Pleomorphomonas sp. PLEO: one gene and its partner. The protein of the gene in region 1 interacts with the protein of each later gene in a pairwise test. Links are inferred from orthologs where the notes say so. Each region holds a gene or a part of one and is shown on either strand. Other genes may lie near its edges.

Region 1 (6,408 bases):
AAGAAGGCGCCCAGCGCCTCGCGCAGCACGCGGTTGTATTCGCAGGACAGGATCAGCGGGCAGTCCTTGTGTCCATCCTCCGAGAAGCATTCCGCCATCTGGAAGCTTTCCTCGGTGGCGGCAATCACGTCGCCGAGCTTGATATCCTCGGCCGGCTTGCCGAGCTTCAGGCCGCCGTGACGGCCGCGAATGGTCTCGATGAACTTGTGATCCACCAGCACCTTCAAAATCTTGAACAGGTGCGTCTCCGACATGTCGAAGGTGGCCGCGATGTCAGCGACGCGGCTCGGGCGGTCGGGATTCACCGCGCAATAGAGCAGCACCCTGATCGAATAATTGGTTGCTTGGGTAAGGCGCATGACACCATCTGATTAAAGAGTTGACATTAAAAGTCAAGATTAATCGTTCAGATCCAGCATGCGCCTTTGCACAGGCAGACATAATTCGTGCAATTGCTGATCAGCTTTTATGACAGCCCTTTCGGGCAACAATATCGACGAATTGTCTAACCGACGCCCTCATCCGGCCGGAAAGTCGATGACTTCCCGGCCGGACGCGTAGGCCAACCCTCAGGCGAACTGGCCGTGGCAGTGCTTGAATTTCTTGCCGGAGCCGCAGGGGCACGGCTCGTTCCGGCCGATGTGCCCCCAGGTGGCGGGGTCGTTGGGATCGCGTTCGACGGGCGCGGCAACAAAATTCGATTCCATACCGATCGGCTCCAGCTCGAGACCGGTCGCCGGATCGGCGTGATGGGCCGATAGCACCCCTTCGTCGAAGGCCGGCGTTTCGGGCGGCGCCTGCCGGATCTCGACGCGAGCAAGGTTCGCCGTCACCTGACGGCGAAGATCGTTGAGCAGCGCCTCGAACAGCGAGAAGGCCTCGGTCTTGTATTCGTTGAGCGGGTCGCGCTGGGCATAGCCACGGAAGCCGATCACGGAGCGCAGGTGGTCGAGGTGAGCCAGATGCTCGCGCCACAGGTTGTCCAGCGTCTGCAGCAGGATCGCCTTTTCGACGCGGCGCATCAGCTCGGAGCCGACGCGTTCCTCACGGGCGGCAAAGTCGGCATCGGCGGCGGCGATGAGCCGCTCCTCGATCTCTTGATCGGCAATGCCCTCTTCCTTGGCCCAATCGGGGATCGGAACGTCGACGTTCAGCGTCTCGATCGCCGCGTCATGCAGACCCTTGACGTCCCACTGCTCGGCATAGGCGTTCTCGGGGATATGACGCGCCACCAGGGCGGAAATCACTTCGCGGCGCATGTCGGCGACGGTGTCGGCAACGCTCTCCTCGGTCATCAGCTCGATACGCTGCTCGAAGATCACCTTGCGCTGATCGTTCATGACGTTATCGAACTTGAGAAGGTTCTTGCGGATGTCGAAGTTGCGCGCCTCGACCTTCTGCTGCGCCTTTTCGAGGGCCTTGTTGATCCACGGGTGGATGATGGCTTCACCATCCTTCAGGCCGAGCTTCTGCAGCATGCCGTCCATACGGTCGGAGCCGAAGATGCGCATCAGGTCATCCTGAAGCGAAAGATAGAAGCGCGACTGGCCGGGGTCGCCCTGGCGGCCGGAACGACCGCGCAGCTGGTTGTCGATGCGCCGGCTTTCGTGGCGCTCGGTGCCGAGCACGAACAGGCCACCGGCGGCGAGCGCCTTTTCCTTGAGGCGGGCGACGTCCTCGCGGATCTTCGCCTCGCGGGCATCGCGCTCCGGTCCCGGCGGAACGTCGCCGAGGCGGTGGGCAATCAGCATGTCGGCGTTACCGCCGAGCTGGATGTCGGTACCGCGGCCGGCCATGTTGGTGGCGATCGTCACGGCGCCGGGCAGGCCGGCCTGCGAGATGATGTAGGCTTCCTGCTCGTGATAGCGAGCGTTGAGCACCTGGAATACCGGCTTGTCGCCGTCCATCAGCACGTCCGGATCGCTCTGCTGGAAGCCGCGCTTAATGAGAAGCTCAGCCAGCTGTTCGGACTTCTCGATGGAGGTGGTGCCAACCAGGATCGGCTGCCCCTTCTCCTTGCAGACGCGGATGGTTTCGATGATCGCCGCGTATTTTTCCTCGACGGTCCGATAGACCTCATCGTGATCGTCGATGCGGGAGATCGGACGGTGCGTCGGAATCTCGACGACTTCGAGCTCGTAGATGTCGGCGAACTCGTCCGCCTCCGTCGACGCCGTGCCGGTCATGCCGGCCAGCTTGTCGTACATGCGGAAATAGTTCTGGAAGGTGATCGAGGCGAGCGTCTGGTTCTCCGGCTGGATGCGCACGTGCTCCTTGGCCTCCAGCGCCTGGTGCAGGCCGTCCGAATAGCGGCGACCCGGCATCATGCGGCCGGTGAACTCGTCGATGATGACGACCTCGTTGTCCTTCACGATGTAGTCGCGGTCGCGCTGGAACAGCTTGTGCGCCCGGAGCGCCTGATTGAGATGATGGACAACCGAGACGTTCTCGACGTCGTAGAGTGAGCCGCCCTTCAAGAGGCCCGCGGCGCGGAGACGCTCTTCCATCCGCTCGGTACCGATCTCGGAGAAGATGGCCGTGCGCTGCTTCTCATCGATCTCGAAATCATCCTCGGCAATGCCGGGGATGAACGTATCCATGGTGTTGTAGAACTCGGAGCGATCCTCGAGCGGACCGGAAATGATCAACGGCGTACGCGCCTCGTCGACAAGGATCGAGTCCACTTCGTCAACGATGGCGTAGTGATGGTCGCGCTGCACCATCTGCGCCTTCTCGTACTTCATGTTGTCGCGCAGATAGTCGAAGCCGAGCTCGTTGTTGGTGGCGTAGGTGATGTCCGAGGCATAGGCGGCGCGGCGCTCGTCATCGGAAAGGCCGTGGACGATGATACCGACGGAAAGACCGAGGAAGCGATAGACGCGCCCCATCCACTCGGCGTCGCGGCTGGCGAGGTAGTCGTTGACGGTGACGACGTGGACGCCCTTGCCCGGCAGCGCATTGAGGTAGACGGCGAGTGTCGCCACCAGCGTCTTGCCTTCGCCGGTCTTCATCTCTGCGATGTCGCCGTCGTTGAGCACCATGCCGCCGATCAGCTGCACGTCGAAATGGCGCTGACCGAGGGCGCGCTTGGCCGCTTCACGCACAACGGCGAATGCGGGAACCAGCAGCGTCTCCAGATCGGTTCCAGCGGCGAGTTTCTCGCGGAATTCGAGGGTTTTGCCGGCAAGCGCCTCATCGGAAAGCGCCTCCATTTCCGCCTCGAGCGCGCCGATCGCCTCAACGGTGGGGCGATAGGAGCGGATGCGGCGGTCGTTCGCCGAACCAAAAATCTTGCGTGCTAATCCGCCGAGGCCGACCATGGCAGCCCATCCCTTCGATCAGAATTCCGTGTGCAGGTGCGGGAAAGGGAAGCGGCGACGCCCAGCGTTTGGTTCTGGGCCAACCGTTCGCCCGACCTGCCGAGCCACGCTCCATCTATGGCGGGGTCGGAGATATGTCAACGCTGGCCCCACCCGGATGGCCGGAATCGGCGCTTCCCGCGACCGCGCGATGCGATTGGTCTTCGGTGATGCACCGCTCCCACAGCGATACGGCGAGAGGCTGTTTTTTTGTCCGCGCCGTTACGGAGAATTTGCCGCCGCGCGCCGAGCGCGCTATAGGGCTGCCATCACGGTGCCGGCCCGATCTCCCGGGTGCCGGACCGAAGACAGGATCGTCCCGATGAATTTTGCTCCCGCAACCGGCACTCGCGGTCGCCTCGGTCTTCTCGCCGCCGCTCTCCTCGCGCTGCCCCTTTCCGTGCTGCCGGCCTCGGCCGACGACGTGGTGGCCCGCGTAAACGGCCAGGATATCACTGCCACCGAAGTGCAGATGGCCACCGACGTGTTCGGCGAGCAGCTTGCTCAGGTGCCCGAGGCACAGCGCCGCTCGATGGTGGTCGACGCGCTCGTCGACATGCATGTGGTGGCCGACGCCGCCAAGGCGGCTGGCACTGCCGACAGCCCGAAATACAAGGCGCGTATGGCCTTCCTCGAAGCGCAGGCCCTGCGCAATACCTATGTCGAGGACGAGTTGCAGGGCAAGATCTCCGACGAGGACGTCAAGGCCCGCTACGAAAAGGACATCGCAAGCTACACGCCGCCGGAAGAAGTGCACGCCCGTCACATCCTCGTGAAGACCGAAGATGAGGCCAATGCCATCCTGAAGCAGCTCGCCGATGGCGGCAATTTCGAAGCCATCGCCAAGGAAAAGTCGCAGGATCCGGGCTCCAAGGGCAACGGCGGCGACCTCGGCTTCTTCGCCAAGGGCCAGATGGTGCCTGAGTTCGAAGCAGAAGCCTTCGCGCTGAAGCCCGGTGAGACGTCGACCAAGCCCGTCAAGAGCCAGTTCGGCTATCACATCATCAAGGTCGAAGAACGCCGCACCCAGCCAGTGCCGACCCTCGACCAAGTGCGCGAGCAGGTGATCCAGATGGTCCAGCGCGACAAGTATCAGGAGACGCTCGCCAAGATGCGCGGCGAGGCCAAGATCGAGATCCTGACGCCGCCCGCCGCGCCTGCCGATCCGGCCGCCGCCCCGGCAACGCCGGCTCCCGCCAAGTAATAGACGCCTATCCGCCCCGGCCGCCCGTCGGCCGGGGTCCGCTATCTCCTCGTGAAGAGCCGAAGATGTCCGGAAACCTGTCACCGCTCGCCCCAAAGTCCTATCCCGAGCTGCCGGCCCTTAAGGGCGTGCGCTTTGCGACCGCCGCCGCCGGCATCAAGTACAAGGGCCGAACCGACGTGCTGCTGGTTGCCCTCGACGAGGGGACCGAAGTGGCCGGCGTCTTCACCACATCCAAGTGCCCGTCAGCGCCGGTCGACTGGTGCCGCGCCAACCTGCCCGCCGGCAAGGCGCGGGCGGTGATGGTCAACTCGGGCAATGCCAACGCCTTCACCGGCAAGAAGGGCCGCGAGACGGTGGAAGCCTCCGCCGCCTACGTTGCCGCCGCTCTCGGCGTGCCGGCCGGCGAGGTGTTCCTCGCTTCGACAGGCGTTATAGGCGAACCGCTCGATCCCAAGAAGTTCGAGGCAGTGCTCGCCGAGCTTTCCGGCCGCATGGCGCCGGCGCCATGGCTCGACGCCGCACGCGCCATCATGACCACCGACACCTTCCCGAAGGTGGTCACCGCCACGGTCGATCTCGGTGGTGTACCGGTGACGATCAACGGCATGGCCAAGGGCGCCGGCATGATCGCTCCGGACATGGCGACCATGCTGTCCTTCATCTTCACCGATGCGCCGCTGGCTGCCCCGGTGCTGCAGGACCTCATCGGCAAGGGGACACGGCAGTCCTTCAATTCGATCACTGTGGATAGCGACACGTCGACGTCGGATACGCTGCTGCTGTTTGCGACGGGCAAGGCGGCGCCCCATGGCGCGCCGCGTATTACCGACCCGGCCGACCCGCGCCTTGCCGCTTTCCGCGCCGCTCTCGACGGCCTGCTCACCGACCTCGCCAAGATGGTGGTGCGCGACGGCGAAGGCGCTCGCAAGTTCATCGAGGTCAATGTGACCGGCGCCACCGACGATGCCTCAGCCAAGCGTATCGCCTTTGCCATCGCCAACTCGCCGCTGGTCAAGACCGCCGTCGCCGGCGAGGATGCCAACTGGGGCCGTGTCGTCATGGCCGTCGGCAAGGCCGGCGAGCCGGCCGATCGCGATCGTCTGGCCATCTATTTCGGCGGCATCCGCGTTGCCGTCGACGGCGAGCGCGACCCCGACTATTCCGAGGAAGCCGCCTCGGCGGCGATGCGCAAGGACGAGATCGTCATCCGCGCCGATATAGGCCTCGGCAAGGGTTGCGCCACGGTCTGGACCTGCGACCTCACCAAGGAATACGTCGCCATCAACGGCGATTACCGCAGCTAAGCATCTGCCCGAAAAGTTGCAGACTTTTCAAAAAAGCAGATGTGTCGAGATAAGCGGCAAGGCATCCGCTGGAAAAATCTTCAGGATTTTAGGCGGATGCGGGCAACCAAATGTCTGGAGAGCGGCAGATGAAGATGGTGCTGGTCGTTGCCTGCGCTCTGATCGACGCCGACGGACGTATCCTGCTGGCTCAGAGGCCGGAGGGTAAAACACTCGCCGGCCTATGGGAGTTTCCCGGTGGCAAGCTGGAAGCCGGCGAGCGGCCGGAAGATGCGCTGATCCGCGAACTCGCCGAAGAGCTTGGCATTGTCGTCAAGCACGCCTGCCTCGCCCCGCTCACCTTCGCCAGCCACGCCTATGACGATTTCCATCTCCTGATGCCGCTCTACGTCTGCCGTCGCTGGGAAGGCGAAATATCCGGCCGTGAGGGACAGGCAATCGCCTGGGTTCGCCCAGCCAAGCTGCGCGACTATCCAATGCCACCGGCCGATGCCCCGCTGATCCCACATCTCACGGATCTACTATCTCCGCTTTCCAG
Region 2 (2,950 bases), 530 kb from region 1 along the record:
GCGCCGGCCATGAACCCATCAAGATCGAAGTTTCGGTCAGCCGAAGCGATCGCCCTGAGACCAGTGTTAGTGGCTCCGGCGGGGATTGCCTCATCGATGCGGGCGAATATCGCTTCGCGCGGATCGGGACGACCTTCGCGCGGCAGCGTCACCACATTATCGCCTGCCGGCGGTGGCTCGATGTCCGCCTTGCGGCCGGCGAACGGATCGAAAGGTGGCTTCTCGTTACCGGTGCGCGTACCCAGCACGCTCCTGAGGCGCCAGAAAATGACAACGGCAATCACGAGGAAGATGAGGCTGGTGAGATCGAGGAAGGCGTTCATCCGAGCATCGTTTCCCTCAGTTGGCGCCGGGAGGGCGCAGCATCGCGTTTCTGTCGTCTGCCTATGTAGGCGACGGCAGCGGCGAGGGAAAGACGGACATGCGGTGAATCTTGAGCGATTTCGAAGACAAGGCCGTCGCTTGCCTCCCGCTATCGCTCCGACCATATGGTACGGCAGTGACCCTTGCGCCCCGCTGACCGGGCGGCGCATCATGTCAAAACACGCCAAATGAACCGGAACCGCCATGCGTCTTTCGCCTTACCTGCCGCTTCTTCTCATCGCCTGGCCGATCGCCGAGATCGCCACGCTCGTTTGGGTGGGCGGTCACCTCGGCGTCATCAATACCGTCGGGTTGGTGCTACTCGCCGCATTCGGTGGCTTGGCGCTGTTCCGCTATGTCGGCTTCGGCCTGCTACGCCGGGTGCAAGTGGAGCTTTCCGGGGGACGGATGCCGACAGGTGCGCTGCTCGAGGGCTTTGTGGTGCTCGTCGCTGGCGTCTTGCTGATTCTGCCGGGCTTCTTGTCCGATGTTCTAGCCTTCCTGTTGCTATTCTCCCCGATACGGCGGTTGATCATCGCGTCGATCGCAGCACGCCTTACGGTGTCGACTATGTCTTCGAGCCGCCAGTCACCGGATGACGGTGTCGTCGACCTTGATGAGGATCAGTGGGAAAGGCGCGGCGGTGGCAGTTCGCCATGGTCGGATCGCCCTTCATTCCCTCCATCCGACCGTGACGGCGATCGGCCTTGATCTCATTCGTCAAGCCTGATAGCGCTCGGACCTGCGGAAAAATCGAGAAACGGCCTTCTGCTGCCGGTTCCACCAAAACACAGGGTCACCCTTGCGGGCGTGGTCGCCCCGGCTGGCCGGAGGAGTTCGAGAATGAGTTCGGTTCAGCCCGAAAACGGCGCAGCTGAAGCCCAGCCGTCGATGAGCGTCGTTGCCCAGTATGTCAAGGATCTGTCCTTCGAGAACCCGAAGGCGCCCGATAGCTTGCGGGCTCGCGAAGCGGCGCCGCAGATTTCCATCGGCGTCAACGTCAACTCTCGCCAGCGCAGCCAGAGCGAATACGAGATCGATCTTCATCTCGAAGCCAAGGCGGCGATCGGTGAGGAAGTGTTCTTCAATGTCGAGCTGACCTACGGCGGTCTCGTCACCGTGCAGAACGTGCCGGCCCAGCATCTGCACCCCTTCGTCAACATCGAGGGCCCGCGCCTTCTCTTCCCCTTCGCGCGCCAGATCATCGCCGATGCCGTCATTCGCGGTGGCTTCCCGCCGCTGCTGATCGATCCGATCGATTTCGTCGCACTCTACCAGCAGTATCTCTCCCGCCTGCAGCAGATGCAGCAGCAGCAGGGAGCTGCCAACTGAGGCACACGCCTCGAACCGACACGAACGGCGCGCCTCCGGAAGGGGGCGCGCCGTTTGTCTTTTCGCAGGATTGCTGCGCTATGGCCGCGGTTCAGGTCCTGAGATCGGCAAGATAGGTGTTCTCGGCACGGGAGCGGGCGTAGGCTTCCGGTTCTATCCGGGCAAAAAGCAGAGCCTCGTCCCGGGCGCTCGGCGCGGCAAGGATGGTGCCGTCGGGGGCTGCGATACGGGAAAGGCCCGCATAGGCAAAGTCACCATCACGGCCACAGTTGTCGACATAGGCGACGAAGATCTGGTTTTCAAAGGCGCGCACGGCGATCATGTGGGCGGCGATGAAATCGGCCGACCCGCTCATCGGCAAGGCCGTCGGCACCAGTATCGCGTCGACGCCGGCGCGGGCGAGACGGCGAACGTTCTCGGGGAATTCCACGTCATAGCAAATCAATAGACCCAGGCTCAGCCCATCCTGGCGAACGATGATCGTCGAGGGCGCCGCCGCGCGAAACCAGTGCCTCTCATAAGGGCCATAGAGATGGCTCTTGCGGTAGACCGCCCGGTTATCGCCTGAAACCCACAGCGCGCTGTTGTAGAGCGCGTCACCGTCGCGCTCGGCAAAGCCGGCGACGATGCCTAGGGAATGTCGGCGGGCGATCGCAGCGACGTTGGCAGCAAGCGGGCCGTCGGCCGGCTCCGCCAGAAGCGGCAGATCGGGGCCGGCGCCATAACCGACGAGGCCGAGCTCCGGCGTTACCAGGAGGCGGGCGCCGCTGGCCGCCGCTTCGGCTGCTGCCCGCTCCAACAGATCGAGATTGGCGGCGACGTCTGACGGGCGGGATTGCATCTGCAAGGCGGCAAGCAGCATCGGCGGCTCCACGGGAAGAGGCGAGATCGAAAGGCATACAGGCCAGGAAAGCACCACTCAGGCGGTTGGCGCTAGTGCTACAAATGCCCGTTTTATAGGCTTGCTTGGGAGCCTGCCGGACTGGATCGGCCGAGGTTTTGGCTTAAAAAGGGAGCAACGCTGCCGGTGATACCGGTATCTTTTGAGGAGCTTGAGTGATGGGTCCGCAGGTCGATCCCGTTTCGTCCGATATGGTCGTGCCGAAGGAAGCCGATGTCGTCATTGTCGGCGGTGGCATCATTGGCACCAGTTCGGCGCTTTATCTGGCCGAGCGGGGCCTCAAGGTGGTGCTGCTCGAAAAGGGCCATGTCGGCGGCGAGCAGTCGAGCCGCAACTGGGGCTGGGTTCGCCAAG

Evidence for each region. The genes of interacting proteins can lie anywhere in the genome.
Region 2: the proteins of secA (region 1) and secB interact in binary tests that used the Escherichia coli proteins (3 or more experiments, as listed by UniProt). The link is inferred for Pleomorphomonas sp. PLEO from one-to-one orthologs.

The regions. Positions count from the first base shown.
Region 1 is NZ_CP166625.1:1,111,089-1,117,496, reverse strand. What follows is about bases 370-3,712. They hold secA (preprotein translocase subunit SecA), read right to left. Parts: upstream 3,321-3,712; coding sequence 570-3,320; downstream 370-569. Other genes in these bases: AB6N07_RS04905 (peptidylprolyl isomerase), read left to right, coding at 3,682-3,712. In the rest of the region: iron-responsive transcriptional regulator RirA, read right to left, coding at 1-359; more of AB6N07_RS04905, read left to right, coding at 3,713-4,563; bifunctional glutamate N-acetyltransferase/amino-acid acetyltransferase ArgJ, read left to right, coding at 4,629-5,870; 8-oxo-dGTP diphosphatase MutT, read left to right, coding at 5,999-6,408. UniProt on the Escherichia coli protein: Required for protein export, interacts with the SecYEG preprotein conducting channel.
Region 2 is NZ_CP166625.1:581,486-584,435, reverse strand. It holds secB (protein-export chaperone SecB), read left to right. Parts: upstream 1-1,206; coding sequence 1,207-1,695; downstream 1,696-2,950. Other genes in the region: AB6N07_RS02455 (NAD(P)/FAD-dependent oxidoreductase), read left to right, coding at 2,755-2,950; AB6N07_RS02460 (carbon-nitrogen hydrolase family protein), read right to left, coding at 1,787-2,557; AB6N07_RS02470 (FxsA family protein), read left to right, coding at 568-1,074; AB6N07_RS02475 (Tim44/TimA family putative adaptor protein), read right to left, coding at 1-323. UniProt on the Escherichia coli protein: One of the proteins required for the normal export of some preproteins out of the cell cytoplasm. It is a molecular chaperone that binds to a subset of precursor proteins, maintaining them in a translocation-competent state.